One region of the Clostridium intestinale genome, then DNA from elsewhere that is predicted to be linked to it. Evidence: riboswitches for the same ligand, from Rfam matches in the RefSeq annotation. Region 1 holds a riboswitch; each other region holds the start of a gene.
What was found. Region 1 has a riboswitch for S-adenosylmethionine ahead of P8F83_RS18320 (trans-sulfuration enzyme family protein). Riboswitches for the same ligand answer to the same signal wherever they lie in the genome.
Positions count from the first base shown of each region.

Region 2: linked by a shared signal. The riboswitch ahead of P8F83_RS15390 (homoserine dehydrogenase) and the one ahead of P8F83_RS18320 (trans-sulfuration enzyme family protein) in region 1 are both predicted to bind S-adenosylmethionine.
Region 3: linked by a shared signal. The riboswitch ahead of metK (methionine adenosyltransferase) and the one ahead of P8F83_RS18320 (trans-sulfuration enzyme family protein) in region 1 are both predicted to bind S-adenosylmethionine.

Region 1 covers NZ_CP121166.1:3,579,092-3,590,311, forward strand. Annotated here, with positions in the region: gene P8F83_RS18270 (hypothetical protein) at 72-209, opposite strand; gene P8F83_RS18275 (hypothetical protein) at 350-643, opposite strand; gene P8F83_RS18280 (hypothetical protein) at 636-998, opposite strand; gene P8F83_RS18285 (hypothetical protein) at 1,117-1,749, opposite strand; gene P8F83_RS18290 (DUF6037 family protein) at 1,773-2,345, opposite strand; gene P8F83_RS18295 (hypothetical protein) at 2,452-2,973, opposite strand; gene rlmH (23S rRNA (pseudouridine(1915)-N(3))-methyltransferase RlmH) at 3,117-3,596, opposite strand; gene P8F83_RS18305 (ROK family protein) at 3,755-4,816, opposite strand; gene P8F83_RS18310 (MFS transporter) at 4,940-6,370, opposite strand; gene P8F83_RS18315 (trans-sulfuration enzyme family protein) at 6,532-7,668, opposite strand; gene P8F83_RS18320 (trans-sulfuration enzyme family protein) at 7,674-8,825, opposite strand; SAM riboswitch class I at 8,901-9,015, opposite strand; gene P8F83_RS18325 (SEC-C metal-binding domain-containing protein) at 9,065-9,568, opposite strand; gene P8F83_RS18330 (CxxH/CxxC protein) at 9,634-9,786, opposite strand; gene P8F83_RS18335 (MBL fold metallo-hydrolase) at 9,803-10,594, opposite strand; gene P8F83_RS18340 (UDP-N-acetylglucosamine 1-carboxyvinyltransferase) at 10,613-11,220, opposite strand, start outside.
Region 2 covers NZ_CP121166.1:2,993,211-3,004,430, forward strand. Annotated here, with positions in the region: gene thrS (threonine--tRNA ligase) at 1-1,921, shown strand, start outside; gene P8F83_RS15390 (homoserine dehydrogenase) at 1,948-3,159, opposite strand; SAM riboswitch class I at 3,330-3,438, opposite strand; gene P8F83_RS15395 (SIS domain-containing protein) at 3,612-4,703, shown strand; gene P8F83_RS15400 (5-formyltetrahydrofolate cyclo-ligase) at 4,694-5,251, opposite strand; gene P8F83_RS15405 (hypothetical protein) at 5,398-5,586, opposite strand; gene P8F83_RS15410 (EFR1 family ferrodoxin) at 5,708-6,487, opposite strand; gene P8F83_RS15415 (IS6 family transposase) at 6,608-7,630, shown strand; gene P8F83_RS15420 (hypothetical protein) at 7,904-8,197, opposite strand; gene P8F83_RS15425 (2,3-butanediol dehydrogenase) at 8,521-9,594, shown strand; gene P8F83_RS15430 (3-oxoacyl-[acyl-carrier-protein] synthase III C-terminal domain-containing protein) at 9,642-10,670, shown strand; gene P8F83_RS15435 (hypothetical protein) at 10,734-11,093, opposite strand; gene P8F83_RS15440 (thiamine pyrophosphate-binding protein) at 11,150-11,220, opposite strand, start outside.
Region 3 covers NZ_CP121166.1:2,770,442-2,781,661, reverse strand. Annotated here, with positions in the region: gene atpD (F0F1 ATP synthase subunit beta) at 1-307, shown strand, start outside; gene P8F83_RS14220 (ATP synthase delta/epsilon chain alpha-helix domain-containing protein) at 331-735, shown strand; gene P8F83_RS14215 (hypothetical protein) at 889-1,539, shown strand; gene murA (UDP-N-acetylglucosamine 1-carboxyvinyltransferase) at 1,561-2,820, shown strand; gene spoIID (stage II sporulation protein D) at 2,915-3,976, shown strand; gene P8F83_RS14200 (M23 family metallopeptidase) at 4,131-4,898, shown strand; gene spoIIID (sporulation transcriptional regulator SpoIIID) at 4,999-5,250, shown strand; gene mreB (rod shape-determining protein MreB) at 5,343-6,365, shown strand; gene yyaC (spore protease YyaC) at 6,424-6,963, opposite strand; gene P8F83_RS14180 (hypothetical protein) at 7,115-7,726, shown strand; tRNA gene P8F83_RS14175 (tRNA-Thr) at 7,900-7,974, shown strand; tRNA gene P8F83_RS14170 (tRNA-Tyr) at 7,984-8,068, shown strand; tRNA gene P8F83_RS14165 (tRNA-Val) at 8,083-8,158, shown strand; tRNA gene P8F83_RS14160 (tRNA-Thr) at 8,222-8,296, shown strand; tRNA gene P8F83_RS14155 (tRNA-Tyr) at 8,305-8,389, shown strand; tRNA gene P8F83_RS14150 (tRNA-Val) at 8,404-8,479, shown strand; tRNA gene P8F83_RS14145 (tRNA-Thr) at 8,543-8,617, shown strand; tRNA gene P8F83_RS14140 (tRNA-Tyr) at 8,626-8,710, shown strand; SAM riboswitch class I at 8,817-8,919, shown strand; gene metK (methionine adenosyltransferase) at 8,997-10,172, shown strand; gene nagA (N-acetylglucosamine-6-phosphate deacetylase) at 10,235-11,220, opposite strand, start outside.

The DNA of each region.
Region 1 (11,220 bases):
TGGGTGAAAGGCTTATTATTATGAATGCATATATTTAACAGCATATATCTGTTAAAGAAATCATTTCTACATTACATATATTGCTTTAACAGCTCCTTAGAAATCCCACTGCTACTAGCTATACTTGATATAGCACTTTCAGAGTCAATTCCTGCAACAATTAGATTTAAAATCATCACTATTAATCTTAATATTGTTATTATATTCATTGGTTGCTCTCCTTCTTATTACAAGTCTTTATGGTCATTTTTCCACTTCTAATTACTCCTACGCATATAATTCTTTTCATGTCATTTATCCTCCTTAAAATAATAAAAGCCTAATCACTATCTCTGTAGTAATTAGGACTTTATATCTTATTAATTTCTTTCTTTAGCGTTTCAATGAACTCATCTGAAAATACTTTTTCTTTAATAGCACCTCCTATTAATTGAACAAATTCTCCTTCTGTCACATCAAGACTCCTTGGAATGTATGTTTCGTCACCTCTTCTAGTACATTTATATAAGCAGAACCTAAGCTCATATCTTTTCAATGCCTTTATATATATCTTTTCTATTGAGTAAGTGTACTCATTTTCACTAACTTTCGCTTGACTTATTATATTACAGTATTTAGTTTCTTTTATTATTTTTTTAGTCATTAATTTCTTCCTTTCCTTTGTCTAGTAAAACTTTAGTTAGTTCTTCTGTCATAATTACTACAATTGAAAAATCACTTGAAAGTAAAAATAAAGAAGAAGTATAATTAACTCCTTCTTCACATTCAATTAAATCAGTATATTCTGCTATTAACCCTTGTAACTCATTTTGTTTCAATACTTCAATATCTACGATACTTTCAGCTATAAGCATATATCCACCTAAATCATTATCAACCGCCCTACCTTCTCCGTAATTATCATCTAGTATCTCTATAGTTTCTGATATACTATCAGTAATTTCTATGGGATAATCCTTTAATTCTTTTAATTGTTCCTTTAAATAAATCTTTTTCATTATATATTTCTCCCTTCTAAATATAAAAAACCCCTACCTGTATGTTTAACACAAGTAGGAGTTTTTATTATCTTTATAATATATATTTGAAGATAGCATTCTATACTTTAAATCTAGGTTATTCATAAATTAAAAACTTATTTTGTATTCCTATTTCTAATTCAATATCGTCTTTAATAAATCCTATAAGTTTTGCGGCTATTTCTTTGGTCATTTCTTCCTCGTTGATTACCTTATATCCTGAGTCTTTTGCTAATGCATACAAATACTTTTTTTGTTTTTCTGTTGGTATTTCTATTTCTCCTTTAAAACTAAATAGATTCTTTTCTAAAGTTTTTGATTGTTCGAAGCTGTAACTAATTTCTCCTTCAACCGATTTAATTCCGTTGTAGTGCTTGCGACCATCATGCCCAGAAATATCATTCTTTTTTATATAGTAAAAATATGGGATTTTTAAATCAATATACAGCGCTGTATCGTTTTTTAATCTTTCGTACAATGAAGTAATCATATATGCATTATATACAGATTTATTATACATTTTAAAATAACTTTTATACTTGTCCAAAAATATTTCTGCATGGTAAGTTCTATCAAGAGCATCTAATTTTTTTGGATTAAGTTTTTTACCTACTACTTCATGTGAAACATAATTTCCTAGCTTTATAGCAAATCTAAAATTATCTTTGTCAGGTTCATCTGAAATGAAACTAAAAAATCTGTAGTTTTTATAAACATATTCATTAGTCAATTAGCAGACCTCCTTTATCTATATTATTGCGGCAAAGAAAATTCAATAGCAGAATTTTTATCTGGTGTCCAACAACTACTTATATTTTTCCTTTTACACATCTCATAGGCTTCATTCCCTAATATCTCTTTGGTTTTTACTAGATTTTTGGGTTTTACGTTTTTACCAACCTTTTCATTGTCAAACCAACCACAAAAGTATCTCTTTTCTGATTCCTCAACATTTTTTTTATAATATGTAGTATCATGTGGTTGCCACTTGTTTTTTTTATCAGCTTTTTGTGGCACTTGTTTATTAAATTCTGAAAAGAAATGTATGGTTTTAAAAGGACTTTGAGGATTGTATTTTAACCCCAAAATTTCAATTAGTTTTAAATACTTATCCCCAATATTAGGATTAATAATAAAACCCCGCTTTACTTCCAATTCAAAATAAAAATTTTCTGCTCTTACACCAAATGCAAGCTTAAATGGTTGTTCATCAATGAAAAAGAACACATCAAAAATTACATTGTTATAATTAAACATAAATTTATATCTTTTTATGTCATTTTCTTTCATATCATTATATAATTTTACTAATCCATCTAACTTCATAACCCTAACCCCTTAAATAGTTATTTTATGTCTTTATTCAACAAATATCATATACCTATTATACCATAAAATAACAAAATTCTTTTGGATTAAATAAAGTACTTTACTACTTTTTCAATAATTGTTGTATTTCTACATAATCAAAAGCACATATAATTCTACTTCGTTGAACTTTATCTTTGCGTGCTAAGCAATTTCCTTTTGCACTTCCTTCAATTGGGATAAAATTCTCACATGAACTACAACGTCTTCTTTCCTTTTTCTTTCCACGTCCTTCGCATTTAATCATGTTGTATCCGACAATATATTTTTCTAATTCATTACAGAGTATACACTTTTCAAGTAACTCACCACTATTATTTCTCAATACAAAATGAACATCTTTTCCATTTATATCTGCTTTTAATCGAATATCGTTATTTATTAGTCCCTCTTCATTGTACTCATCAATTTTCTCACAATCTAACTCTTCAATATATTGCACTATATCTTGCATAACATCATATACTAATCCATATCCGTTACTACTATATTCATAGTAAATATTTCCGAAATAATCTCCTTCTTGTAATACAATTGCTACTACATAATCCCTAAACTTATAATCATCTGATAAATCATGGTACATAATTTGCCCCCTTTCTAATATTGGCATATTTAAATTAAAAAAGTATCTTACTATAGCATATCATTAATTACTTCTTATATTAGACTAAGTTTTCAGCGATTGATAAAACCATCTGCTACTCCTAATTTTAGTAAAAACCTCCGTTATTTATGGTACGGTTCCCCCTTCATAATCCTAAAGCTTCTATAAATTTGTTCCAAAAGCATAACTCTAAAAAGTTGATGTGGAAACGTCATTTTAGAAAAACAAAGCTTATAGTTAGACCTATTTAAAACGGCCTTAGATATACCTAAACTTCCCCCTATTATAAAAGCTATATTAGAGTTACCAGTTACTCCAAGATTATCTATGTAATCTGAAAATTCTTCTGAGGATAATTGCTTACCACCTAAATCCATAGCTATTACAAACATATTATCTTTAATTTTACTTAATATGTTTTGCCCTTCCTTTTCTTTAATTGCTTCCTCTTCTTTTGCGGATGCATTATCTGGAGTTTTTTCATCTGGAAGTTCTATTATATCTAATTTACAGTATCTACTTAGTCTTTTTGAGTACTCATCTATTGCATCTTTTAAATATTTTTCTTTTAACTTTCCTACTGTTATTATGGTTATGTTCATTATATTCTCCTTATAGCTGTAGAATCTTTTTCTTTATCAGCTTAATCATATCATAAAACAAGGGATGTGCATTTCATTTAGTATGCATCATCCCAAGTAATATTAAAAGTTTTAAGTTACGCTAACCATTATGTTATTGCGCCTTAATAAACTAATAATCAATTTTTTGTAATTTTTATATCCGAATACATAAATTCAGAAGTTATATATGCTATACCTGCTAAATAATCTTTTTCACTGTCTTCTGATAAAAGTATTGCTGGTTTTATATTATTAGCTAAATATTTTTCACAAGTGTTTTTTATTTTATCTATTAAGTTTTTTCTTAGTGTTTCTCCGCCTATAACTATAAAAGATGGATTAGTAACACAATTTAAAATTGCTATAGTTTGAGAAATAATATCTACATATGTATTATCATCAATGTTATTATCTAAAACTTTTTCCAAATGTCCCATGCCGTTTATAGGAAGAAATCCTAGTTCACCAGCAAAATTATTTCCACCTCTTATTAATTGACCATTTGCTATTATTCCAGCCCCTACTCCAGCTTCAGTAAAATGTATATATACAAGATTTAAATTCTCTATATCTAATACCTCTATGCTTTGAGAATAATTTAAACTAAATCCTAATGCCATAGAATTTAGATCATTTTCTAACACTACAGGTATGCCTATTTTTTTCTGTATGTAGTCTCCAAGTTCAAATTTTCTCCAGTCATTAAGCCCTTTTCCACTAAAAAAAGTTCCATTTTCAACTACTCCAGGAACCCCTATCCCTATAGCTCTTATATCCCTATCCTTAACTATATTGTTTATGAAACCATTAACCACAGTATCTATAAAGTCTTCTATAATCTTTTCATTATAATCAGAATATATTTTTACTTTGTTTTCCTCAATAATGTTTCCTAGTAGATTTGTTATTGCGTAATTTATATAACTGTCTTTAATATAAAAAGATAATGCATTATTATAATCCAAATTAAGTGAATATCTCTCAGCTCTTCTACCCCCACTTGAATCATCAAATCCTAAGCTTATTATCTCTTTTTTTAAAAGTAATTCCTCAATCAACGTCCTTACAGTTGTTATACTAATTCCAGTGATTTCAGATATTTCGGCTTTAGTTGCAGAACCATTATTCTTTAATGAATCTTTAATTAATGCACTATTTACTCTTTTCATTATTTGTGGCTTTGCTGATAAGTTGTTCATTTCTAATCACCCTTAATAAACTTATATCAGATACTTTTAAAAGTATCTGATATAAGTTTATTATATTTATTTGCAAAATACAATAGCACAGAAAAGAAAAAAGTTGATGCTTAACATCAACCTCTATAAAACCTCTGCTTTTTCTTTCAATTTTGAGCCATACAATCTATATGCAGTAAGTACAGCGCCTACTGAGCAAATTATAGCTGCTGATATATATACCCATCTCATTCCATATACAAATACATCATCTCTTCCTGATATATATCCAGTAACATGGTAACCTATCTTATTACTCATCCTATTGTATAAAAGGGTAGTAGAAAATGATATTCCAAATACAAGTCCTAGATTCCTAACTAAAGCATTGATACTTCCTGCTATACCTAGCTTATTTTTAGGAACAGTTGACATTACTAAAGAGTTGTTAGGCGACTGGAACATTCCATTTCCTATAGTCATTATTGCTATAAATGAAATTAATACACCTAAATGAGAATATTGATTTAAAGTAGACATTAAAAATAATCCTAAACTAGTTCCTAAAAGACCTAAGAAGGTAAGAATTTCTGAACCTATCTTGTCTGATATATATCCACTTAAAGGTGCTACAACTGCCAATATTATAGGTGATACCATCATAAGTAATCCAGTAACAGAAGGTGTTAATTTCATTACATATTGTAAATAGAATGGCAATATTATATTTGAGCAACTTATTGCTACAAATGATATAAATGCACAGAATATACTAAGTGAAAATAATGTGTTTTTAAATATCTCAAGATTTAATAGTGGAATTTTAACTCTTTTCTCTGTCTCTATAAAAACTACAAATAGTATTGCTGAAAGTGCAAAGCACATAATAATTATAGTATTATTATATCCAACTTCTTGGCCGTGAGTTAATGCTCCAAATAATAATATAATCGTAAGAGAAAATAAGCTTCCACCTTTCAAATCAAGTTTCTCATTAACCACTTCACTATGTTTTGATAATGTATTACTCGCAAGAATAAATGCTACTATTCCTATTGGAACATTTATTAAAAAAATATATTGCCAGCTTAACGCATCTACAATTAATCCACCAAGAGGGGGACCCACCATAGAACCTAATGCCACAAATGTACCATTTATACCAAGGGCTCTGCCTCTTTCATTGGGAGGAAATACGTGTGTTATAATTCCATGGCTTGTAGACATAGATGCTGCAGCGCCTATAGCTTGAAGTGCTCTAGATATTACTAACATCACTAAGGAATTAGATATTCCACAAGCTAATGATCCAATTGTAAAAATAATTATTCCTAACTTAAAAATATTTCCTTTGCCTTTAAGATCTGCAAGTCTTCCGAATATAAGTATAGTCGCTACAATGACAATTAAATAAATTGTTACTACCCATTCTATTGAAGCCATACTTACAGATAACTTATTTGATATGACAGGTAATGCAACATTTACTATACTACTATCTAGTGTGGCCATAAATGTTAGCATAACCGTGGTAAGCAGTATTACCCATCTCTTACTATCAACTTTATTCTCCATTATAATTTATCCTTTCACTGTTTAATAAAGAATAGTTGCGATTGCAACTATTCTTCATTATTATAATATATCTCTATTATTTATTCAAATACTAAAATTAATACTGTAGAAAAAAATTAAAGTAGAAGATTTAATTTCTTAATTCTCCTACTTTACTATAATTAAATATTTAATGCTTTATCAAAACTTTCTATCAAGTCCTCAAATTCCTCTAGCCCTACAGAAACTCTTATTAGTGTGTCTGTCACACCTAGTTTTTCTCTCTCTTCCCTAGGTATAGCAGCATGAGACATCTTTGCTGGATAAGACACTATAGTTTCAACGCCACCTAATGAAACTGCAAAGGCAGCATTTTCTATATTATTTAAAAAATACTTTGTTACATCTAAAGATTTTAGTCTAAAAGATAAAACAGCTCCTCCTCCTGATGCTTGAGCTAAATGAATCTCTCTACCTGGATGTCCTTCTAGTGATGGATAATATACAGTTTCTACTTCTTCTCTTTTTAGAAGCCAACTAGATAATTTTTCTGCTGTTTGTTGATGAACATCTAATCTTACCTTTAAGGTTTTTAATCCTCTAAGCAAAAGCCAACAATCCTGAGGTCCTAAAATTGCTCCAAAGGAATTCTGTATTGCATATATTCTATTTGCCAAATCTTCTGTCTTAGCTACAGCTAAACCTCCTACTACATCACTATGTCCTCCTATAAATTTAGTTGCACTATGAACTACTATATCAGCTCCTAAGTCTAAAGGTTTTTGAAGATATGGTGACATAAAAGTATTGTCAACTATAACAATTAATTCGTTACTCTTAGCTATTTCTATAGCACCCTTTAAATCTGTTATTTTTAATAATGGATTTGATGGTGTTTCTAAAAATATAGCTTTAGTATTTTCTCTTACAGCCGCTTTTATATTATCTAAATTAGATGCATCAACAAAAGTAAATTCAATATTAAATCTACTAAGAACTTTAGTAGTAATTCTATAAGTTCCGCCATAAACATCTTCGCAAATAATTATATGATCTCCAGCTGAAAATATTGAAAGTACCGATGATGTAGCAGCCATTCCTGATGAAAAAGCAAATCCGCTGCACCCATTCTCTAATTGAGCAATAGTATTTTCTAAAGCCTCTCTTGTAGGATTTCCACTTCTTGAATAATCGTATTTTCCAAAACTATCTATATCTCTTTGATGATAGGTAGATGCTTGATAAATAGGTATACTTAAAGCCCCTGTTTCTTCATCTATTTCATTTCCATTATGAATTAATTTTGTTCCAAATTTCATATTTATCACCCCAATGCTTTCTCTAAATCTTTAATTAAGTCCTCAACATTTTCTATTCCAACAGACAGCCTTAAAAGAGTTTTAGTTATACCTAATTTATTTTTTATTTCCTCTGGAATTTCCGCGTGAGTTTGAGTCTGAGGATATGTAATTAAAGTTTCTACTCCACCTAAGCTCTCCGCAAAGGTTATAACTTCTACACTTTTTAATATTTTTGCTACCTGCTCCTCTTCATAAACATTAAAAGAAATCATGGCTCCAAAACCTGTTGCTTGACTTTTAGATATTTCGTACCCCTTATGATCCTCTAAACCTACATAAAATACCTCTTTTACCTTATGATGATTCTTTAAATAATTAGCTATCTTTATAGCATTTTCCTGACTTTTATCCATTCTTAGATGTAGTGTTTTTATTCCTCTCAATAAAAGCCATGAATCAAATGGTGCTAGTACTGCTCCTGTAGATTTCTGATAAAATCTTATCTTATCATTTATCTCATCACTATTTGTTAATACAAATCCAGCTAAAGCATCATTGTGGCCACCAAGGAATTTTGTTCCACTATGAACTACTATGTCTGCTCCTAGATCTAAAGGCTTTTGATAATAAGGTGTTAAGAATGTATTATCAACAATTACTTTTAAATCTCTTTCTTTAGCTATCTCAACTATTTTTCTTATATCAGTTACCTTCATCATAGGATTTGAAGGTGTCTCTAAAAAGATTGCTTTAGTATTTTCCTTAAGGTTACTTAAAACCTCCTCAATACATGTAGTATCTATAAAATCATGTTCAATTCCATAAGGTTTATATATTTCCTCAAATAACCTGAATGTTCCTCCATATAAATCGTCTGAAACTAAAATGTGATCCCCACTTTTAAAAAGATTTATAATAGCTGTTATCCCCGCTACTCCAGTAGAAAAAGCTATGCCCCACTTTCCACCTTCTAACTTTGCTACTGTTCCCTCAACTTCTTCTCTAGTTGGATTTTGAAGTCTTGAATAATCATACCCCGTACTCTCATTTAAACCATTATGCTTAAATGTAGCTGTTTGATATATAGGAAAACTCAAAGCGCCTGTTAATGGATCTACTCCTTTTTTCCCATGAACCGCTATCGTCTCAAAGGATAAACATTTATCTTTACACATAATATAACCCCCTTATAAAATAAAAAATGCCAGAGATAAACTCTGGCATACAAATATGCTTATTACAGAAATCTACCCTCATCTACCAGTTTAAAAACTGCAGGAATTAGCACCACTACATAAATTGAATGAAATTTATGTTGGTTGCTGGGCTTCATAGGGCCAGTCCCTCCACCTCTCTTGATAAGTTTTTTAATTTATTAGTATTATTGCACTTTTATATTGCTTTGTCAAATTAATTACGCATTAACTCCACAACATTTTTTATATTTCTTTCCACTACCACATGGACATGGATCATTTCTTCCTATTTTATTTTCATTTCTTACTGTCTTAGATTCTTTATATGACTTAGATATTTCTTTTCTCTTTTCTTCTGAGAATATACCTTCCCATTGAGAAAGAGTATAAAGGTATTCAGCTTTTGCATCTAACATATTAAAATATAGTTTTTCTAGATCCATATCAAAAACTAACTCTTGTTCAGCAGTTACTGTTTCTAAATCGTATGGATTATTTAAACTGTCATTTATTCCATCTAAAAATCCCATAACGAATTCATTAGTAGCATTAAATTCTTTTGCTAACTCTTCAATAGTTGATTTTTTTATTTCCTTGTGGTTTGATAAAAGTTTTTTATATATTCTAGTTTCTATATCACTATATTCAGCCCAAAAAGCTTCTTCCCCTTTACTTTTAACATATTCTACAACCATGTCTGTCCATTGTTTATATAGACTCATATTATCTTCTCCTCTTTCTTATATGTATTAATTTATACCAAGCACCTTTAATATAGACAATTTCTCTATTTCTCTAAAGAATACTCTGCTTTATCATTGCAATAATTACATTTTCCTTCTTTTGCTTCGTTCATTATTGGAAAGGTCTCATTAACTACTAAGAATTCATCTAAAGCCTCGTCTATGTGTTCTTTACATGCCAACACTTTATTTTCCATGAGTATCTTCTCCTTACTAGAATTCTATATAATTACTAGGTTTGTGCCTTTCAGCTAAAGAAATAGCAACATCTTTACCTATATAAATATTATTCTCATTTAATATATTAAGTACTGTTTGATATGCTAAATCTGGATGATTATTTGTATTGCTTAAATGTCCTAAATATAGGTTTCTAAGTATTCCGTGATTTATCAGAGTTACTATAGCTTTACCACAGTCATCGTTAGATAAATGTCCTATTTCACTTAGAACTCTTCTCTTTAAAGGATATGGATAAGGTCCAAATTTAAGCATTTCAACATCATGATTACTTTCAAGTAACACTACTTCAGATGATTTTATATTCTCAAGAATTTCATCTGTAAATACTCCAAAATCAGTTGCTACACTTGACTGCTTTCCTTCTGCTTGTATGGTATATCCTACAGGGCCTGCCGCATCATGAGGTATACAAAATGACTTTACTTGCATGTCATTTACCTCCACCACTGTTCTTTTATCCATAATTTTTATATTATGTTCTTTTATTTTTCCTAGAGATGATTCCATTGCGCACCAAGTAGCATCATTTGCATATATAGGTATGTCATATTTCCTAGAAATTATGCCTACCCCCTTAATATGATCTGAATGCTCATGTGTTATAAATATTCCATTTAAATCTCTTGGATTTTGCCCAATCGAAACAATTGCTTCGTCTATCCTCTTTCCTGGAAGACCTGCATCTACTAAAATTTTTGTATTTTTGGTTCCTATAAAAACCGAATTTCCACTACTACCACTATATAATGGGCAAAAAATCATAATATATTTCCCCCAATGTTATTCGACTTCTTTTCTACAAATACTTGCTCCTAAGTCTTTAAATTTATTTTCTATATGAGGATATCCTCTATCTATATGCTCAATATTATGAATTTCAGTGACTCCTTCAGCTACTAATCCAGCTATAACCATTGCAGCTCCAGCTCTTAAATCTGTAGCTTTTACTATAGCTCCTGTCAATCTCTTAACTCCATCTATAATAGCAGTTCTTCCTTCTACTTTAATATCTGCACCCATTTTCTTCAATTCATCTATATGCTTATGTCTGCTTTCCCATATAGTTTCAGTTATTATACTTCTTCCTGAAACAGAACTTAATAAAGTTGACATAGGTTGTTGTATATCTGTAGGGAATCCTGGGTAAGGAGCAGTTTTTATATTAACTCCTTTTAAAGGCTCATCTACATATACTCTAACAGTGTCATCTCCCTCTTCAATCTTTACTCCCATTTCTATAAGTTTTGCAGAAATAGATTCTAAATGTTTTGGTATTACATTTTTAATTAAAATATTTCCTTTTGTTGCTGCTGCTGCAATCATGAATGTTGATGCTTCTATTTGATCTGGAATTACACTGTAATTACAACCTTTTAAAGATTCAACCC
Region 2 (11,220 bases), 590 kb from region 1:
AAAAGATGGATCTATAAAAGAACTTGAATCTGGTTTGTCAGTCTATGAAATAGCTAAAAGTATCAGTGAAGGTTTAGCTAGAGCTGCATGTTGTGGTCTTGTTAATGGAAATGTGGTTGATTTACGTTATGTAGTTAATGAGGATGTTGAACTAAGTATATGCACATTTGACTCCGAAGAAGGGAAAGCTGCTTTTAGACACACTGCTTCTCATATGTTAGCTCAAGCAGTTAAAAGATTGTATCCAGACACAAAACTGGCTATAGGACCTTCTATAGAAAATGGTTTCTATTATGATTTCGATAAAGATGGAAACTTTTCTCAAGATGAGTTAGACAAAATAGAAAAAGAAATAGCTAAAATAGCTAAAGAAGATTTAAAAATAGAAAAGTTTGAACTTCCAAGAACAGAAGCTTTAAAACTAATGGAAGAAAAAAATGAACCTTATAAAATAGAACTTATAAACGATCTTCCTGAAGATGAGGTTATATCTTTCTATAAGCAAGGAGAATTTGTAGACCTTTGTGCTGGTCCTCATCTTTTATCCACTAAGACAGTTAAAGCAGTTAAATTAATCAGATCTGCTGGAGCTTACTGGAGAGGAAACGAAAAAAACAAGATGTTATCTAGAGTTTATGCTACTGCCTTCCCTAAAAAATCTGAGTTAGATGCTCACTTAGAGGCTTTGGAAGAAGCTAAAAGAAGAGATCATAACAAACTTGGTAGGGAGCTTGGAATATTCACTACTAATGAAAATGTAGGTCAAGGGCTTCCACTATTAATGCCTAAAGGAGCTAAAATAATTCAAGTTCTTCAAAGATGGATTGAAGATGAAGAAGAAAAAAGAGGTTATTTGTTAACTAAAACACCTTTAATGGCAAAAAGTGATCTTTACAAAATATCTGGTCACTGGGATCATTATAAAGATGGTATGTTTGTTTTAGGTGATGAAGAAAATGATGTTGAGGTTTTTGGTTTAAGACCTATGACTTGTCCGTTCCAATATACAATCTACAATGCTGAACAACACAGCTATAGAGATCTACCTAAAAGATATGCAGAAACTTCTACTTTATTTAGAAATGAAGCTTCTGGTGAAATGCATGGACTTATAAGAGTTAGACAATTTACTTTAGCTGATGGTCACTTAATAGTTACACCTGAACAATTAGAAGATGAATTTAAAGGAGTTGTAGATTTAATAAAATATGTAATGACAACTTTAGGAATTCAAGATGATATAACTTATAGATTCTCTAAATGGGATCCAAAAAATAAAGAAAAATATATAGATGACCCTGAAGCTTGGGAAAAAACTCAAAACTTAATGAGAGATATTTTAAATCATCTAAATATTGATTTTTATGAAGCTGATGATGAAGCTGCTTTCTATGGTCCTAAGCTAGATATTCAATTTAAGAATGTTCATGGTAAAGAAGATACTATAATAACAGTTCAAATTGACTTTGCTATTGCTGAAAGATTCCAGATGACTTATGTTGATAAAGATGGAGAAAAGAAAACTCCTTATATAATCCACAGAAGTTCTATAGGTTGTTATGAAAGAACTCTAGCTATGCTTATAGAAAAGTATGCTGGTGCTCTACCAACTTGGCTAGCTCCAGTTCAAGCTAAAATACTTCCTATATCTGATAAGTATAATGACTATGCTGAAGAAGTTAGCAAAACTTTATTAAACAAGGGTGTTAGAGTTGAAGTTGACTATAGAGCAGAAAAAATAGGTTATAAGATAAGAGAAGCAAGATTAGAAAGATCTCCTTATATAATAGTAGTTGGAGAAAAAGAAGCTGAAAATAAAGAAGTTTCTGTTAGAAGCAGAAAAAATGGAGACGAAGGTGCTCTATCTTTAGAATCCTTTGTTAACAGAATAACTCAAGAAATAGCTAGTAAAGAGAACTAAAAAAGAGGCCTAGGCCTCTTTTTTATTTAAACTGCTCTAAGTAACTTTTTAAAAGAAGTTATATTCCCATCAAGTTTTAGTCGCTCTAAAGCCTCCTGTATTTTGCTTTCACCTAAAGTATTTATATATAATGCCAGCTCATCTCTCTTTTCCCCTACTAATTGTAGATCCGGGAATTCTAATCTTAACTTTTTAATAACACTTTTCTTTTCCTCTGTTTTTATCCTTATTAAAACGCCTACCTCACTATCTATATATCTATTTACTAATATTTCATTAAGATAATTCTCAGAAGTTTCTTTTCTTCCTCTAATTATATCTAAAACATCCCCAAAAACAGCTGAGCCTGTTGGAAGCATTCCAGCTCCTTTTCCAGTAAAGCTAACCTCTCCCACTGCATCTCCATGGAACACAACTCCATTAACTTCATTATTAATAGTAGAAAGTATACTTCCTTCTTTAACTAAGGCTGGTCTTACAGAGGCATACACCTGATCTCCCTCCATTATACTTTCAGCTATTAACTTTATTCTATACCCAAGCTCCTTTGCATATATAAAATCCTGTCTTTCTAAATTATTTATACCCTCTATGTTTATATTTTTCCATGATATTCTATTCTTATAGGCTATAGTGGATAATATAGCAAGCTTTCTTGCAGCATCATATCCTAAGACATCTGAATCAGGATTAGCCTCAGCAAACCCTAAAGCCTGAGCTTCTTTTAAAGCCTCTTCATAATCAATATTTTCATTGTACATTTTAGTTAAAATATAGTTAGTAGTACCATTTAATATTCCTCTTATACTCTTTATACTATTTCCTTCTAAAGATTCTATTAGTGGTTTTAAAATAGGAATTCCTCCACCTACAGAAGCTTCAAACTTCAACGTCACTCCACTCTCTTTAGCTAAAGATAATAGTTCTCCCCCATACTCCGCTATAAGATCCTTATTTGCAGTTACCACATGTTTTTTAGCTTGTAGTGCCCTTTTCACATATTCATAGGCTGGATGTAATGAACCCATGACCTCAACTACAATATCGCTTTCTTGACTAAAAAACTCCTCAACATTATCAGTCAAATATTCACTATACTTTTTATCCTCATGTTTGCTTAAACATCGTACAAGTATTGAAGACACTTCTAAATTGTCTATCTTGCTTTTGTTATTATCTATTAGTTCTATTAATCCACTTCCTACTACTCCATAACCCATTAATGCAATTTTTGCCATAAAAAAAGCCCCCTTATTATTTAAAAGTGGCCTTTTACCAAATATAAAAACAGCTAAAGCTACACTATTAAACAGCTTACTTATAGCGAAATAAAAAAACTACTTCTACTATAAGATAAGCAGAAATAGCTAATAAAGCACATTAATATATGCATGCAAAATTATTATTCCTCTTATCTATCAGGATATACCTGCAGGATTTAGCACAATTCCAACATAATGAGTGTTAGCTGTTGCTAGGTTTCATAGGGCCAGTCCCTCCACCATTCTTGATAAAAGACCATTTTGTATTTTTCATTACTTTTATTATACTTCTACCATATAAAATTGCAATGATTTTTAAATAAATAATTATTTTTAAATATAGTAACCTTTTTCATTATACTTAATAATATATTAAAAAGAAAAGGTTTTCTATCTCTTTCCATCACATTTTAAGGAGTTGATATTCAATGAAAATTCTTCCTAACAACAGTTGCTACACATTGGAAGAAATAAAACAACAGCCTAAGTTATGGCAAAAAATATATTATTCTATTAAAAGCAAAAAGGATGAAATTAATAATTTTCTAACGCCCTTACTAAATAACACTATATCTAGAATATTATTAATTGGTTCAGGTGCATCTGCCTATGTAGGAGATACCCTTATGCCTTATTTATCAGAAGAACTTAAAATTCCTGTAAACTCTATTCCAGCTTCAGAGATTTTAAACAATCCATATACTTATTTAAAAGACTTATCAAATATACTAGTAATTTTATATTCTAGATCAGGAAATACTAAAGAAACTTTAGATGCTTTAAATACATGCACAAAACTATTACAAAATTCTCATTTTATACTAGTAACAAGTAATAATGAAGGTATATTCTCAAAAGAATACTCAGATAAATCAAACTTTTATGTACTCACACTGCCAGAAGAATCAAATGATAAAGGATTCGCTATGACCTCTTCTTATTCCTGTATGGTTTTATCCTCAGTATTGCTATTTAATATTAATAATTTAGAAAAGCAAAAACTATATTTAGAAGAAACTTTGGTTAATTCAAAATATATACTTAATACAATTTGGAGTGATACACTAAACATAGTTAGAAGAAACCCAAGTAGAGTTCTTTATGTAGGTACTTCTGAACTAAAAGGAATGAGTAATTACTGTGCATTAAATACCTTGAAATTAACAAATGGAACAGTATATTCATTAAGCTGGTCTCCTTCTGATATCAATCAAAGTATAAAACCTTTTATAAATGACAATACATTAATATTCTTATTTAAATCCGTAAATAACCCTGACTTGGATTATAACCAACATTTTCTAGATATCATAAAAACTCAAGATAAAAAACCATTTGTTATAGTTGTATCTGAAAATTCCTCTTATTTAGATTCCTGTAATAAATGCTTTTATGTAAACTATAAAGATTCTATATTACCTAACATATACTTAGCACTTAACTATGTTTTATATTCTCAAATATTTAACTACATGTATTCCTTACATCTTGGTTTATCTCCAGATTTACCTTATTCGTGACACTTATATGTAAAGTCCTCAGTGACTATATAATCTATGGGTTTATCATAACTTTCTGTAGGAATGAAATCTATCACTTGTATGGAGTAGGCAACTGCTATTTTTAAAGTATTACTATTATATTGTGCTAAATATTTATCATAATAGCCTCCTCCATAACCTAATCTTTTCCCTTCCTTAGTAAAAGCTACTCCTGGCATAAGTATAAGATCACAATCCGCCTTAAGCTCTTCTCCATCTTCAGGCTCAAGTATTCCAAAAACTCCTGGTTTTAAGTTATCTAGTGAATCTATCTGTATAACCCTCATTTCCTTCTTTCTAACTCTAGGAACATATACCTTTTTCCCATCCTTTAATGCATCCTCTATTATACCAATAGTGTTAACTTCACTTCCAAATCCAATAAAACAAAAAATACTTTTAGCTTCTTTATAAAAAATATTACTTAAAATTTTATTTTTTATTTTTTCACTAAATTTGTTTCTTAAATCCGAATTAAGAGCATCTCTCTTATCTATCATTTTTTTTCGTATATTTATTTTATTCAAAAAATCACCTCATTAAAAAAGCACTTTTTTTCTTTTATTATAACATTTAATATTTATTTAGAAATATTTCTATGTTTTTATATTTCAAGTTTCTTCATAATAAAAATAAGGAGCTGCCTATTATAAAAGGCTGCTCCCTATAATCTTTATGATTCTACATAGTTACTTATTGTATCTTGAGCTTTTGTTAAAGCACTTTGTACTGCATCACAAGTTTGTTGTATTCTAGCTTTGTTTTCTTGTTTTTCTACACTTTGTAGAGCCTGATCCAAATGTTGTTTAACCTTCTGTAAATCATCTATTGAACATTCTACATTTTGTTTTGCATTTTTCATTATAAATCCCTCCAAGAAAATAATATTTGTGATCGAACACAATATTATTATTATCTTTTATAAGATTAAAATACTACTAAATACTTAACTAATTTAACATAAATTTTATAACATTAAATTATTATTTTTGATTAATTATATCATTAACATGAACATAGGGATTTATGTATCTTTTTCTATTAACCGTCTTTTTACCTATATTTATAGACTTTTTAGGGCAGGCTTGTATACATGCCATGCATTGTTGACATTGATGTTTCCAGCTTGGAACTCCATTCACTAGATATATATTATCAACAGGGCATATCTTTTGACACAACCCACATCTTGTACAATTTCCATCTATAACAAGTTTTTGATCTTTAAAATTTACGTTTCTGATAAGACTTCTATAAAGAGGTGAAATAGTATAATAATATAAACCTTTTTTTATAGGTTTTATTTTATTATCCTTAACTAAGTTTAATTCTCTTAATAAAATTCTTTTTTCTTTTTCAATTAGATTTTTAATATATTCATCATTTTTAACCTTATATATTTTAATATAATTATCCGGCATAGTAACATAATGGCTAAAACTTAGTTTATTGTTTTGTTTTTTCAATATAGAATCAATTTGCTTCATAGGTACACCTTCTGTACCACCTTTAGTGCTAATAGCAAATACATATGTATTTTCTTTAACTTTTAATTTTTCCATAAACTCCACAACAATTTTAGGTAACCCTCCATAATACATTGGAAAAATTACACCTACCTTATCATAATTACATTCTATGTTGTCTTCATTTATTAGCCTAGCTATAGGAACTATATCGCAATCACCTAAATAGCAGGCCGTTTCTCTAGCTATATAGAGAGAATTACCTGTTCCAGTAAAATAATATATAATTGTATTCATTTCTTTTCTCCCCATAAAAAATTACGTTCTGTTAAGTTATATGAACATTGCTCTTCTCAATCCTAGGAAATACAATAAGTTTGACTAGAACTAAATGTCCCCCTTGAAAGGAGAAGCGCAATGAACAAAACAAAAGTAAAATGTCCTCGTTGTAACTCTGACCAACTATATAAGTTTGGTTTAGATAAGCAGGCTAATCAAAAATATCAATGTAAAAAGTGTAAGCGACAATTCGCACCTGACTCCGTCAGAAAGCGGGTAACATCTAAATATCCAAGATGTCCAAAGTGTGGTAAAGCAACTTTCTTGCATCACATCTATAAACACTATAATCGCTATAAATGTGGTAATAAGAAGTGCAATCATATCATTGTTCATCACCATAACCTAAATATAGATGATGCCTCCAGTGAAAACCTAACCGGTTCCCTTTCTATGAAAGGTATGCGTTTTCCACTCCATACTATTCTGACTGCATTAACTTTATATTTTTTAAACAACTCATCAACAAGAACTATTTCACAGTTCCTTTTCGTAACTTCAAATATAAAGGTTTCTCATGTCACAATAGCTAGTTGGACTCAAAAGTTTGCACCTTTTTTCAAACAAAAAGCTGATAAGTTTAAAGAGCAGCTAGATCTCCAATCTGACGATTGGCATGCTGACGAAACAGTGGTCTTTATAAATGGTGAACGCTATTATTTATGGTTAGCTATTGACTCTGAAACGAGATTTATTTTAGCTTTTCATCTAACCAAATCACGTAGTGAGGATTCAGCATTTACACTAGTAAACCAAGCTAAACAATTTGGAATGCCATCAAACTTTATAACTGATAGACTACCTTCATATAACCAAGCTGTAGCGAAGCTATTGGGCGAAAACAAGCATGTGCCTGTTGCTCCTATGTCTAGCGACATATCAAACAATTTAATTGAGTCTTTTAACAAAACATTTAAAGCTTGGTATAAAGCTAAAAAAGGGTTTAACTCTTTTGAGAAAGCAAATAACTTAATATACTTATTTGTCTTTCACTATAATTTCATTAGGCCTCATGGTTCATTAAATAATCTCACACCTGCTGAAGTTGCAGGCTTCGCTAGCAATAGCATTGATCGTAAATCTTGGTTTGTCGCTGCTTAATCTCAACTTAATATCTTTGATTAACCTGCAAAAATCTAACTTTTTGTAGGCTTATTTGCCATACAAAAATTTATTCAAACTTATATAATTTTCAAAGAACGAGTAATTCTACGAAATGTTAAGCTATTTTTTCATAACAACCTAACAGAATCAAAAATTATCCCCTAGAATAAGTATAAATAAATTTATAAAAAATACAAATACAAATCCCTTCAATTTATGTTAATAAAAACAAGGTAGATAAATTATTAATATTTATCTACCTATTTAATCTTACTTATTTTTCTTTTTACTTTTTTTCTTATTTTTATTATTTTTGTTCTCTATAACAGGCTCTTTAACTTCTTCAACCTTTGGAGCTTTTTTCTTTTTTATAAAATAAAGTACAACCTTTACTGCACCTATAGCTAAAAGTAAAATCCCTATTCCAGATTCAACAGTTATAGTTCCATCATTTTTCATCTTACCTGAAAAATATAAAATAACTCCTAAAGAAAGATAAAATAATGCAGGTAGTTGAGTGCTTTGTTTCTTTTCTTCATTATTGTTTTTCTTATCCTTTTCCATCTATTTCCCATCCTTTTAAACTATATAATATTAACATTATATCACAGCAATTTATTTTTAAAAGGTTTTCAAGTATTTAATTTTACTTATAATAAACCTCCACATTTCCTTTTCCAAGTCTTAAAATTATATTTAATCCTTAAACTTAGAAATTTGTAATAATTTAGTTCTTTTTGTATTCTCAATACTTCCCATACTGAATTAGTTAAATTATTTATTAAATTTAATCAAATTTTTACCATAATTCTAATACTATTTTTCCTTTTTTTATGATATAATTGTAGTTAAAATTACATATATTTCATCTTTAGGAGGATTTTATTATGAAAGCAGCTTTTTGGTACAATAAGAAAGATATGCGAATTGAGGAAATCGACGAACCAAGTGTCCCTAATGATTCAGTAAAAATCAAAGTAAAATGGTGTGGAATTTGTGGATCAGATTTACATGAATATGTAGCAGGTCCTATTTTGATTCCTACAGAACACCCTCATCCACTTAGCGGAAAAACTGCTCCTGTAGTTCTTGGGCATGAGTTTTCTGGTGAAATTGTTGAAGTAGGCAGTAATGTATCTAAACTTAAAATTGGTGATAGAGTTGTTGCTGAACCTATGATAGTTTGTGGCAAATGTCCATCATGTCTTGAAGGTAAGTATAACTTATGTACAAGCTTAGGATGCCATGGACAGTGTGGTACTATAGGAGGATTTTCTGAATATAGTGTACTACCTGAAAGATTTGTACATAAAATTCCTGATGAATTATCTTATGAAAGAGCAGCCTTAGCTGAGCCAGTAACTGTTGGAATGCACTCAATAGATAGAGCAAACTTCAAAATAGGACAAACTGCCTTAGTTCTTGGAGCTGGTCCAATAGGTTTAGGAACTATTGAATGTTTAAAGGCAGCTGGAGCAAGTCTTGTAATTTGTTTTCAAAGAAAATCAGTAAGACAAGAATATGCAAAACGCGCTGGAGCAGATATAATTCTTGATCCAAATGAAGTTGATGTTGTTTCCAAGATAATGGAGATTACTGGTGGAGCAGGAGTAGATGCTGCTTTCGAAACAACAGGTTCTGAAATAGGCTTTACAACTGCTTTTAATAGCATTAAATCCGATGGAACACTTGTTATTACAAGCCTTTGGGAAAGTGAAATAAAATTCAATCCAAACTTCTTAGTATTTTTTGAGAAAAAAATTGTAGGTACAATGGGCTATAGAAATAATTATCCAACTACAATAGCTCATATGAATAATGGAAATATAAAAACTGAAGGATGGATAACTAAAAAAATTCACCTCGATGACATAGTTGAAGAAGGATTCGAAACGCTATGTGGTCCTGATAAAAAGAACCATGTAAAAATCCTTGTTACCCCTGATAAATCATTGTTATAAAAACTTACTAAAAGAAAAATATAATAATAAACGTGAGGTGTCGCATAATGGAAAATAATCAAAAATTTCTTAATGTAAATATAATAGGAGTAGGAACTTATCTTCCTGATAATAAAGTAGATAATGAATATTATATTAATCACTTTAAAGAATTAAAAGGAATAGACATTACAGGCGCTTTAGAATCTATAGGTAGAGATTACAGACATATCTCCACAGATTTAGATGAAACAGTTATAACTATGAGTACAGAAGCAGCTTTAGTTGCTCTTAAAGAATCAAATACTAATCCAGAAGAATTAGATATGGTTGTTTTCTCTACAGATAGCCCTGAATTTACAACTCCAACTAATGCAATTAAATTAGTAAATGCTATTGGTGCAAAAAACGCAAAGTTAGTATATGATATTAACGCAAACTGTCTAGGTATGACTCTTGGTTTAGATCAAGTAAGCAGAACTATGAAAACTAATAAAAGATTTAAAAAAGCATTAATAGTAGGAAGTGTTTTAATAAGTTCAATAGCTAGAAAAGATGATTTCCTTACATATGCAACCTTTGGAGATTCAGCTTCTGCAGTGGTATTAGAAGCCGTTGAAGAATCTTACCAAAGAGGAGTTATTGACTCTGTTTCTTATACAGATTCAGATCAACATGCAACATCTCAAAGTCCAATTAATGGATTCTCAAGATATTTAAGAACAGATGTTACTGATAAAGAAGAGTTAAAATGGTTTTCTTATCCTGTAGAATCTGCTAATTATCCAAGTATATGGTCAGATATGATAAAAGATTTGCTTTCTGAACATCAAAAAACACAATTTGATATAGACTTTTTTGCTCTTCCACAGTTTACTGAACCTCTAATAACTGATACATTAAAAGCATTAGATATAGAAAATATAGAAGAACACTATAACTTTGTTTCAAGAAATATAGGTTATACTGGTACAAGCTGTGTTATTTTCTCAATTAAAGATGCTTTAAATAAAGGAAAAGTTAAAGAAGGCTCTAGCGTAATATTCGTAGGATCTGGTGTTGGTTTTTCAACTATGGCACTATACTATAAATTCTAATTAAATATATATATGAAAAAAGAGAACCAAAATTCTGGTTCTCTTTTTTATGTATGATTTTTATTAAATCTTAGCTATAGCATCTTCATAAGATTTTACAAGTATAACTTGTCCCATGAAATCATTAGAATCAGCCCTCTTATTTTGCATGTTAGTTATAGCACTTTCTGGTACTACAAAGAATTTATTCTTAAATTTAGTTACTGTGTATATTTCCATTACTGATTGTAATACATCAACAGCATCTGCAGGAGTAGTTTTTACTTCTTTTGAATCGATTATTAAATTGTATGATGCTGTGTTTACACTTCCAAAAGTATCTTTTAACTTTTGAAGTATTTCTAAAGCTTCTGCTCTAGCGATCATTCCTTTACAAACTACATAGATTACACTTTTCTCTTTGTTTACTTCGATATTATTCATTTAACTCTCTCCTTTTAATTTGCAAATTATTTATATTAAATATATTTTCATATATTTTAATTCTTTAATGATTTAAGTCTGTCCATAATTGGAGCTGGTTCAGTTCCATCTGTTATTATTTCAATAA
Region 3 (11,220 bases), 810 kb from region 1:
GCATATTCTTGAAAGATATAAAGAATTACAAGATATAATAGCTATCTTAGGTATAGATGAACTTTCAGAAGAAGATAAACAAATAGTTTCTAGAGCAAGAAAAATACAAAGATTCTTATCTCAACCTTTCACTGTAGCTGAACAATTTACAGGATTTCAAGGTAAGTATGTACCTGTAGCTGAAACTGTTAGAGGTTTTAAAGAAATTCTTGAAGGAAAACATGATGATATTCCAGAATCAGCATTCCTTTTTGTTGGATCTATAGAAGAAGCTGTAGAGAAAGGTAAGAAGATTGCTAATTCATAGTAGTTTTATGAAGGGAGAATATTATGTCTAAAAAATATACTTTAAAAATTATAACTCCCGATAGAGAATTATTTGAAGGTGAGGTAAGTAAAACTGTAATTCCAACTAATGATGGAAATATAGAGATATATGCTAATCATACACCTATAACAGTTATAACTGTTCCAAATAAAACTGAGTTTGTAGATGAAGCAGAAAATAAAAAAGTACTATTTACATCAAGTGGAGTTGTAACTTTTAATGATGGTATGCTTACTTTTTGTTGTGAATCAGGTGAATGGCCAGAGGAAATAGATATTGCTAGAGCTGAGGACGCCAAAATGAGAGCAGAAAATAGAATAAAAGATTCAAGTAAATTTGATGAAAAAAGAGCTAAACTGGCATTAAGTAGAGCTCTAGTTAGAATAGATATTAAAAATAATTTGTAATAAATAAAACCCTAGCAGTGTTAGGGTTTTATTTTATGCTTATAATATGGAAAATATTCACAAAAAAACAAAAAATTAATATAATAATAATATATCTAAGTGAATAAAAGCTTTTTGCCTTGACAATAATTAAGAGGAAAGGTAGGGGGTATAATGAAGTACAAAAAAATTGCAATGGTTGTACTTTTCCTTTTTTCTCTCTTAACTTTTTTAAATTTGTACAATTTAAAATGCCAAGGTTTTCAAAGTTTAGAAGGAAAGTTTTTAGAGAACTATAAGGATGTTGAGAGAACTTTAATAGTTGAAGGTAAAAGTTATTTAAATAACCATGATTTTAAAGATTTAATAAAAAACAAAATGAATAGTGAATTTTACGGAGAAAAATCTTTAGAAGAAAATACTACTTCTTTCTCTTATAAAATATTAAATGAATTAGATGATATTCAAGTAGATGTATATAATGATGAAGAAAATTCTTTTAGAATTATATATTCAACAAAGAATAAAAAGGAAAATCTAGAAGAGGTTAAAAAAAATATAAATCATCTCCTAGAGGAAGTATCATATGATGTGAGATATTTTAAAGAACTTAAGGGAAGAATAGATATACAAGGAGATTTAGAAGAAGTATTAGACAAGGAGCTGAAAGCAGTAGGAATAAAGAGCTATACATCTTTAAAAATTAATAATGGATATACTGGGAAGGCAGAATTGGCTAATAGTACTATAAACTTCGCTATTTGCACATATGAAAAAAACTCTTATATGGTTATTGGCGAACCATTAATAGTTTCAACATATTAACAATAGTTTATGGAGGATAACATGGAAAAAATCAGAGTAAAAGGTGGAAATACTTTAGCTGGTGAAGTTAATATTAGTTCTGCAAAAAATTCTGTGCTCCCAATAATAGTAGCATGTATTTTATGCGGAGATGAAATTACAATAAAAGAGGCACCACTCTTAGAGGATGTATATGTTATATGTAATGTATTAAAAGAATTAAATGCTGAAGTAGAAATAAATAAAATAACAAGAGAATTAAAAATTAATACAAAAAATTTAATTCCTAATAATGCAAATAGTGAACTAATAAAAAAAATGAGGGCATCATTTTTAATAATAGGACCTATGATAACTAAGTTTGGTTATTGTAAGTTATCGCATCCAGGTGGATGTAATATAGGAACAAGGCCTATAGATCTTCACTTAAAAGGATTAAAAGCTTTGGGCGCAGAAATATCCATAGGACATGGATATGTAGAAGCTAAGGCAAAAGAACTTATAGGGAATCGAATTTATTTAGACTTTCCTTCTGTAGGAGCAACAGAAAATATAATGATGGCAGCAGTTTTTGCTAAAGGTACCACCATAATAGAAAATGCTGCTGAGGAACCAGAAATATGGGATTTAGCAAATTTCTTAAATTCTATGGGAGCAAAGGTTTATGGAGCTGGACAGGGAAAAATAACTATTGAAGGAGTTAATTCTCTAAAACCAGTAGTATATAAGCCTATATTTGACAGAATAGAAGCAGGAACGTTTATGGTTGCTGCAGCTATAACTAAAAGTGAAATAACCATAAATGGAGTTAATGAAGAACATTTAAGACCTACTATTGAAAAACTTAAAGAATGTGGAGTAATAATGGAACTTGTAAATGGGAAAATGAGAGTTGATGGAAGAGGAGAATTAAGACCAGTAGATATAAAAACTCTGCCATATCCAGGTTTTCCTACTGATATGCAAGCTCAGATGATGGCTCTTTTAAGTCTCACCAAAGGTTCAAGTATTATATCAGAAACAGTTTTTGAAAATAGATTTATGCATGTCCAAGAACTACTAAGAATGGGAGCAAATATAAAAATTGATGGTAGAACAGCAATTATAGAAGGCGTTGATAGATTAACAGGTGCAGGAGTTAAAGCAACAGATTTAAGAGCAGGAGCAGCAATGATACTAGCAGGATTAGTAGCAGAAGGAGAAACAGAAATAAACGAGGTATATCATATAGATAGAGGATACGTTAATATTGAAGAAAAATTAAAAATGTTAGGTGCAGATATAGAGAGAATATATGAATAAAAAAATCAGCTTATGCTGATTTTTTTATTATTTGTCATAGGTTTCATATTTCTGAGTATATATAGTTATGTAAATTAATTATGAGGTGATAGCTATGAAAAGATATAATTTTGATGCAGGTATTATGAGAAAAGTTGCATTATATTTTTCCTCTATATTATGTTTGATATTAATTCCTATAATGGTGCTAAATGGAGAAATTGCTACTCCTAAGAATAAAGATGATACTACAATTAAAGATGATGAAAATACAAACATAAATAATGATTCTAATAATAATAAAGACTTTTCAAAAATAAAAGTTCATCATGTTGAAAGTAATTCAAATGAAGAGATGGATTTAGAAGAGTATATAGTGGGAGTAATAGCTGCAGAAATGCCAGCAGAATTTGAAATAGAGGCTTTAAAGGCACAAGCTATTGCTGCAAGAACTTATGCATTAAAAAGAATAGTAACTCATTGTGAGCAGGCTAATGGAGCTGATATATGCGATACGGTTCATTGCCAGGTATATATTAGTAAAGAGAAGAGAATGGGAATGTGGGATAAATCTCAGGAGGAAGAAGAAAATTATTGGAAGAAGTTTCAACAGGCGGTACAAGAAACTAAAGGAAAAGTATTAAGTTATGAAGGTAAGCTCGTTTTATATCCACAGTTTTTTTCAACAAGCTGGGGTAAGACAGAAGATTCAGCTTCCGTATTTGCATCAGATGTACCTTATTTAAAATCTGTAGATTCTCCTGGAGAAGAAGATTCAAAAAGTTATAAATCAAATAAAGAATTAACTGTAGAAGAGTTTATTAAGTTGGTTAACAATAAATATAAAGAAGCGAAGTTAAGTGCTTCTAATCTAAATGGTTCAGTAAGTATATTAAGTAAAAATCCTGGGGGATCTGTTGCGGAAGTTAAATTAGGAGGAGCTAAGATAAAAGGAACTGAATTTAGGACATTATTAAATCTAAAGTCAGCTAATTTTACTATTAAGGTAGCTAACGGAAAGGTAAATATCGAGTGTATTGGTTATGGTCATGGGGTAGGAATGAGTCAAAGAGGAGCAAATGTAATGGCTAAAGCTGGCACTAAAAGTGAAGAGATACTTAAGCATTATTATAAAGGGGTAGAAATAAAAGATATAAAGGAAATTAACCTAAATTAAAATATTTTAGAAGTTATATAGGAATTAGATTTTTAATTCATATATAACTTTTTTTATGTAAAAAATGTCGAAATAAAATAGAAAAAAGTAATGGAAAAATTGTATTTTTTTAGTTTATAAAGGACAGACTACCAAATGGAGGTGTTCATAACTAATGGATAAAAAGAACAGATTTGAAAAATTAAAAAACTTACTTAGAAAGGAGAGTTTTTACGTAATTTTATTTTTGTGTCTATGTGTGGTAGCTAGTGCAGCAGCAATTTCAGTAAGAAAAGCTAAAGCGGATTTAACTCCACCTGTAGCGGATAGTTCGGATGACTTACCAATTAATATAAATGATTCTAGTGGAAATAATGTAATTGATAACGCTGATCAGGTTAAAAATACTAATGATAAGTCAAATGAAGAAAAATCAGACAACAATAAAGATGCTAATAAAACTTCTCAAAACACAACACAAAAATCAACCACCGTTTCAAATACAAATACTGTTAAATTTAATAAACCTTTAGATGGTACATTATTAAGAAAGTTTTCATATGGTATTGAGATGGTAAAAGTTGATACCAATAATTATGAAAGTATAAAAGGAATCGATATTTCAGCAAAAGTTGGAACTGATGTTGTAGCTGTAGCTGAAGGAGTTGTTGAAGAAGTTGGAGAAGAAGATGGTGATTTAAGTGGATGGTATGTTGTTATAAAACATACTAATGGTATGAAGAGTAAATATGCAAACTTAGATTCAAATATCAAAGTTAAAAAGGATCAAAAAGTTACTCAGGGAGCTGTTATCGGTAAAGTTGGAAATACAGCTAAGAAATTTACTAATAAAGATGTTGGAGAACATTTGAAATTCCAAATGGTAGATTCAAAGGGTGAACAAGTTGATCCATTAAAATATTTTACACTTAAGACACAATAATTGATTTATATAATTGAAATCAGTCATTTTATAAAATGGCTGATTTCTAAAAACATTAAATAAATATTAACTAATATAACTAAATGAGGAGGATCCAGCTTTGAAAGACTATATTGAAGAAAGGGTACTAGAGGTTGCTCAGTATATAATAGATTCGAAAGCTACAATTAGAAAAACTGCAAAGGTTTTTGGTGTTAGCAAAAGTACTATTCATAAAGATATGACTGAAAGATTACCTAAAATTAACCCATCTATAGCACAGGAAGCAAAATATATTTTAGATTTAAATAAAGCTGAAAGGCATATTAGAGGTGGAAAAGCTACAAAATTAAAGTACAAGGCTATTGAATAGATTCATTATTCCATATTATAATATAAAAAGGAGAATATTGTTGAAAAACTTTAAATATTTTCGAATTTTATCATTATAGGAGTGAATATAAAATGTGGTTTTGGAAGATTGGAAACGACTTAGCCATAGATTTAGGTACAGCTACTGTGTTAGTTTATATGGCAGGAAAAGGGATTATTTTAAAAGAACCTTCAGTAGTAGCGGTAGATAAAAATTCAAATAAGGTACTAGCTGTAGGAGAAGAAGCAAGAAAAATGATTGGCCGTACCCCAGGGAATATCGTTGCAGTACGTCCACTAAGAGATGGCGTAATATCTGATTACGATATTACTGAAAAAATGTTAAAACATTTTATTCAAAAAAGCTGCGGTAAAAGAAAAATTTCTGCCCCAAAAGTTATGGTATGTGTACCATCACAATCAACTGAAGTTGAAAAGAGAGCAGTAGTAGATGCTGCTAAAAATTCAGGAGCTAAGTCCGTATTTTTAATAGAGGAACCACTTGCAGCTGCAATAGGAGCTGGATTAGATATTTCAAAACCAAATGGAACAATGGTTATAGATATTGGTGGAGGAACCACTGATATAGCAATTATATCTCTAAATGGTGTAGTTGTAAGAGCGTCAATTAAGGTTGCTGGAGATAAGTTTGATGAATCTATTATCAGATTTATAAGAAGTAAATACAAGCTTATGATCGGAGAAAAATCAGCAGAAGAGCTTAAAATAACTGCTGGATCGGCACTAAGAGGCTCAAGAAATGTTACGGCTATAGTAAAAGGAAGAAATTTAATTACTGGATTGCCAGATAATATAGAAGTAACTACTGAAGAACTTACAAAGGCATTAGAAGAACCAGTAAGATTAATAATAGATAAAATTCGAGATGTATTAGAAAAAACCCCACCTGAGCTAGCGGCAGATATAATAGATAAAGGAATATTAATGACTGGTGGAGGGGCCTTGCTTTATGGATTCGATAAATTAATTGAGATAGAAACTGGAGTAAAAGTTAATGTAGCTGATAATTCAGTAGATTGTGTTGTTTTAGGATCTGGAAAAGCATTAACGTCTTTAGAAAAAGGACATGGTGAGTTTTTAATCTCAAATAAATAGAGTATTTATAAAAATAAAATGCTACTAAAAATTCTATATTTTTAGTAGCATTTTATTTTTATATAGAAAGTTTTTTTATATCACTCAAATAGTAAGAGTGAACTATTCCTTTAACAATAGATTTACTCATATCCATTATTAAAGAAAGGCGTATAGTTCTATTAGAAAAAATTTCGGTAGCGCTACTTGAATCAACAATGCCTATAATAGAAGCATTACCTACATCAGGAAGAGTTTTTCCAACACCCTTTCCAGGATGTATAGCATAATCTCTTACATGAATTTCACCTATTGAATTAATATCTCCTAGACAAGCATCTATGCCTATTATTAAAGAATTAGGATGATTTTTATTAATCTCAACTAATTTTTTATCTATATTTAATGCGTGGATAGGTGAAGATAAAGTTCCGTAAATTGGTAAGGGTATTAGAGTTTCTTTTAGTAATGTACCTACTAGTGGTCCAAGAGAATCTCCTATACATTTATCAGTTCCTATACAGACTATTACAGTATTGTCTTTTATATAGTCTCTCAAGAAGTAAGCTATTTCGTAATAGGCCATATTTTCTTTATAATTTACTTTAACTTTATTCAAAAAAACCATCCTTTCTACTTGATGTATAAACGGTACTTTATTATATATGCAAGCAAAAAGAACCTTATTATATATAATAAAAAATTATAATATCAAAAGTATAAAAATGATAAATAATGGCAATAAAGGTTAATAGTAGAGAGGTGATAAAATGAATAAAAAAATTTTAACGATATTAGTTATATTAGCAACAATTATAAGTGTAGTCTTTATCTTATACCCAAGTAATCCTAAAAAAACAACGGAACAAAGCGTACAAGTTAAAAATAATACATCTAAGAAACAAGTTGCAGATAAAGCAAATAATGAAAATAATACTAGTGTAAAAAATGATAAATTAGAAACGGAAAAGAAAGCAGACGACAAAGGTAAGGCTGAAAATAGTGACCCATTAATTAAAGTTGAGGGTAATGAGTATGAAGATTCATATATAGATAATTCTAAAAATAATTATAATAAACCTGATAAAAAAGAAGAAGAGGCTTTGACTGCAAGTATGATTTTTAAGGTTGATAAAAATACAATAGAGAAGAAAATTTCTGTATCTAACAAAGCAAAATTGCTTTATTATGCAAGTAAATTATCTAATTTTGATTATGCACAAATCAAAGATATATTAGATAATGGAGATGAAGTGGATGGAGCTAAAGATATAGTTAAAATATTAAAAAATAGATTAAAAGCAAGTGATTATGAAGAAGTTAAAAAAATTCTCAGCCCTTATATAGATATAGAAAAAATAGAAAATCATATTAGTGTATAGGTTTAAAAGAAAGTTTGAAAAAATCAAATAATAGACTAATAAGGAGAAAAATATAGAAAATAGGAGTTTAAGTGTAATAATATCTGTAAATGAGGTATTTTAAGAGTTGAAACTTATTACTTATCCCCTTATACTAATCATTGTCGGTTCTGTGAAAGAATCAATATAAATCCGCTGGCATGGCTCAACGGTAGAGCAGCTGACTTGTAATCAGCAGGTTGTAGGTTCGATTCCTATTGCCAGCTCCACAAAAACATGGAGGAGTTCCCGAGTGGCCAAAGGGGGCAGACTGTAAATCTGTTACGTTTCGTTTCGATGGTTCGAATCCGTCCTCCTCCACCATTTTTTAAAAATAAGGGCGCATAGCTCAGCTGGGAGAGCACCTGCCTTACAAGCAGGGGGTCACAGGTTCGATCCCTGTTGTGCCCACCAATAGTTATAATATTAAATTATAACCAAGCAAGTTTAATTAATAGGCATTAAAAGTGAATATGTGCTGGCATGGCTCAACGGTAGAGCAGCTGACTTGTAATCAGCAGGTTGTAGGTTCGATTCCTATTGCCAGCTCCATAAAACATGGAGGAGTTCCCGAGTGGCCAAAGGGGGCAGACTGTAAATCTGTTACGTTTCGTTTCGATGGTTCGAATCCGTCCTCCTCCACCATTTTTTAAAAATAAGGGCGCATAGCTCAGCTGGGAGAGCACCTGCCTTACAAGCAGGGGGTCACAGGTTCGATCCCTGTTGTGCCCACCAATAGTTATAATATTAAATTATAACCAAGCAAGTTTAATTAATAGGCATTAAAAGTGAATATGTGCTGGCATGGCTCAACGGTAGAGCAGCTGACTTGTAATCAGCAGGTTGTAGGTTCGATTCCTATTGCCAGCTCCATAAAACATGGAGGAGTTCCCGAGTGGCCAAAGGGGGCAGACTGTAAATCTGTTACGTTTCGTTTCGATGGTTCGAATCCGTCCTCCTCCACCAATAAAAGTAGATTATTCTACTTTTTTATTTTTTTTATTTATTACAAATTTTTATTGAAATATTAATCTAATAATGATATAATTATTCACGAAATGAATAATGATAACTCTTATCAAGAGAGGTGGAGGGATAGGGCCCTACGAAACCCGGCAACCTGTGTTATGCACAAAGGTGCCAATTCCTGCAGTGAAAAATCTGCGAGATAAGAGAGAGAATTAATTTATCAAGTCTCTTCTTATCGGAGGGCTTTATTTTTTTGCAATAATATATCGGAGGGAGAAATAAAATGAAAAGATTATTTACATCTGAATCAGTTACAGAAGGACATCCAGATAAAATCTGTGATCAAATATCAGATTCAGTTTTAGATGCTATATTTGAACAAGATCCAAATGCTAGAGTAGCATGTGAGACAGCAGTTACAACTGGGATGGTAATGGTAATGGGGGAAATATCAACTAAATGTTATGTGGATATTCCTAAGGTGGTTAGACAAACTATTAGAGAAATAGGTTACGATAGAGCAAAATATGGATTTGACTGTGATACTTGTGCAGTATTAACTACTATAGACGAGCAATCATCAGATATAGCTCAAGGAGTAGATGAGGCTTTAGAATCTAGAGAAGGCGAAATGGATAAAATAGATGCAGTTGGAGCTGGAGATCAAGGAATGATGTTTGGTTTTGCAACTAATGAAACTCCAGAATTAATGCCAGCACCTATAGCTATGGCGCATAGACTTTCAAGAAGATTATCTGAAGTAAGAAAAAATGGAACTTTAGAGTATTTAAGACCAGATGGAAAAACTCAAGTTACAGTAGAATATGATGATAATAAAGTAAAAAGAATTGATGCTATAGTAGTGTCAACTCAACATGGACCAGAGGTATCACAAGAACAAATAAAAAGTGATATTTTAGAACATGTAATAAAGGCTGTTATACCAGCTGAATTATTAGATGAAAATACTAAATATTATATAAATCCAACTGGAAGATTTGTTATAGGTGGACCACAAGGAGACGCTGGGTTAACTGGTAGAAAAATAATTGTTGATACCTATGGCGGATACGGTAGACATGGTGGCGGAGCTTTCTCAGGAAAAGATCCAACTAAGGTAGATAGAAGTGCAGCTTATGCAGCTAGATGGGTTGCAAAAAACCTTGTAGCAGCTGGTGTTGCTGATAAATTAGAGATAGAAGTAGCTTATGCTATAGGAGTTGCTAAACCAGTGTCAATAGAAGTAGATACATTTGGGACTGCTAAAATAGGTGATGATAAAATAATCGATATAATAAATAAGGTATTTGATTTAAGACCGGGAGCTATTATAAGAGATTTAGATTTAAGAAGACCTATATATAAGAGGACAGCAGCTTATGGACATTTTGGAAGAACAGATGTAGAACTTCCTTGGGAACAACTAACAAGGGTTGAAGAAATAAAAAAATTAATATAGTATATTAAAAAAAGTGGTTATAAAATGATTGTAAGTTATCATTTTATAAACCACTTTTTCTTCTAATTATTGGAATAAACTATTTTTCCGCCAATTATTGAATATTTAATTTCAATATTATCATCAAATAAAACTAAATCAGCATCATACCCTTCTTTTATTATACCTTTTTTGTCATCAACCTTACAATGTTTTGCAGGATTGTAAGTAGCCATCTTAATAACTTCGTGTAATGGATAGTTAGTATTTTTATATACATTTTTAATAGCATTATCAAGTGTTAAGATAGAACCAGCAAGAGCTCCATTTTCTAACCTTGCAGCACCATTTTTAACTATTACAGGCTGCCCACCCAAAGAATAAGAGCCTTCAGGCATACAACAGGCTTCCATTGCGTCAGATACTAATAAAACCTTATCAGTTGTCTTTATTTTATATGCGGTTCTTAAAGAAGGATAAGATATATGAATTCCATCAGAAATAGTTTCTGTAGTTATATTAGAATCAAAAATAGCTCCAACAGTTCCAGCTTCTCTATGTTGAAATGGAGTCATAGCATTAAAAAGATGCGTGGAGTGTGATACACCATGTTTTATGCCTTCCATTGCCTCCTCATAAGTCGCTTTAGTATGTCCTAATGAAACTCTAACACCTTTATTGTCTAAGTAAGAAATTAATTCTAATGCCCCTTCTACTTCTGGAGCTATAGTTATAGAAGTTACTGCATTCTCATATTCACCTACCATATCATGATAAGTTTCCTTAGATGGTTTTTGAAGGAAATTAGGGTTTTGTGCACCAATTGCTTGTAGACTAATAAAAGGGCCTTCTAAATGAGCACCTAATACATTGGCTCCTTCAGTACCTATTTCCTTAGCCTTTGATATAGCTTCCATAGACTTATATATATCTTTAATAGCAACAGTCATTGTTGTTGGCGTAAATGAAGTTGTACCGTGTTTAACTATGTTTTTTGAGATTTCATTTAAGGATTCATAAGTTCCATTCATAGTATCGTAACCGCCAGCACCATGTATATGAACATCTA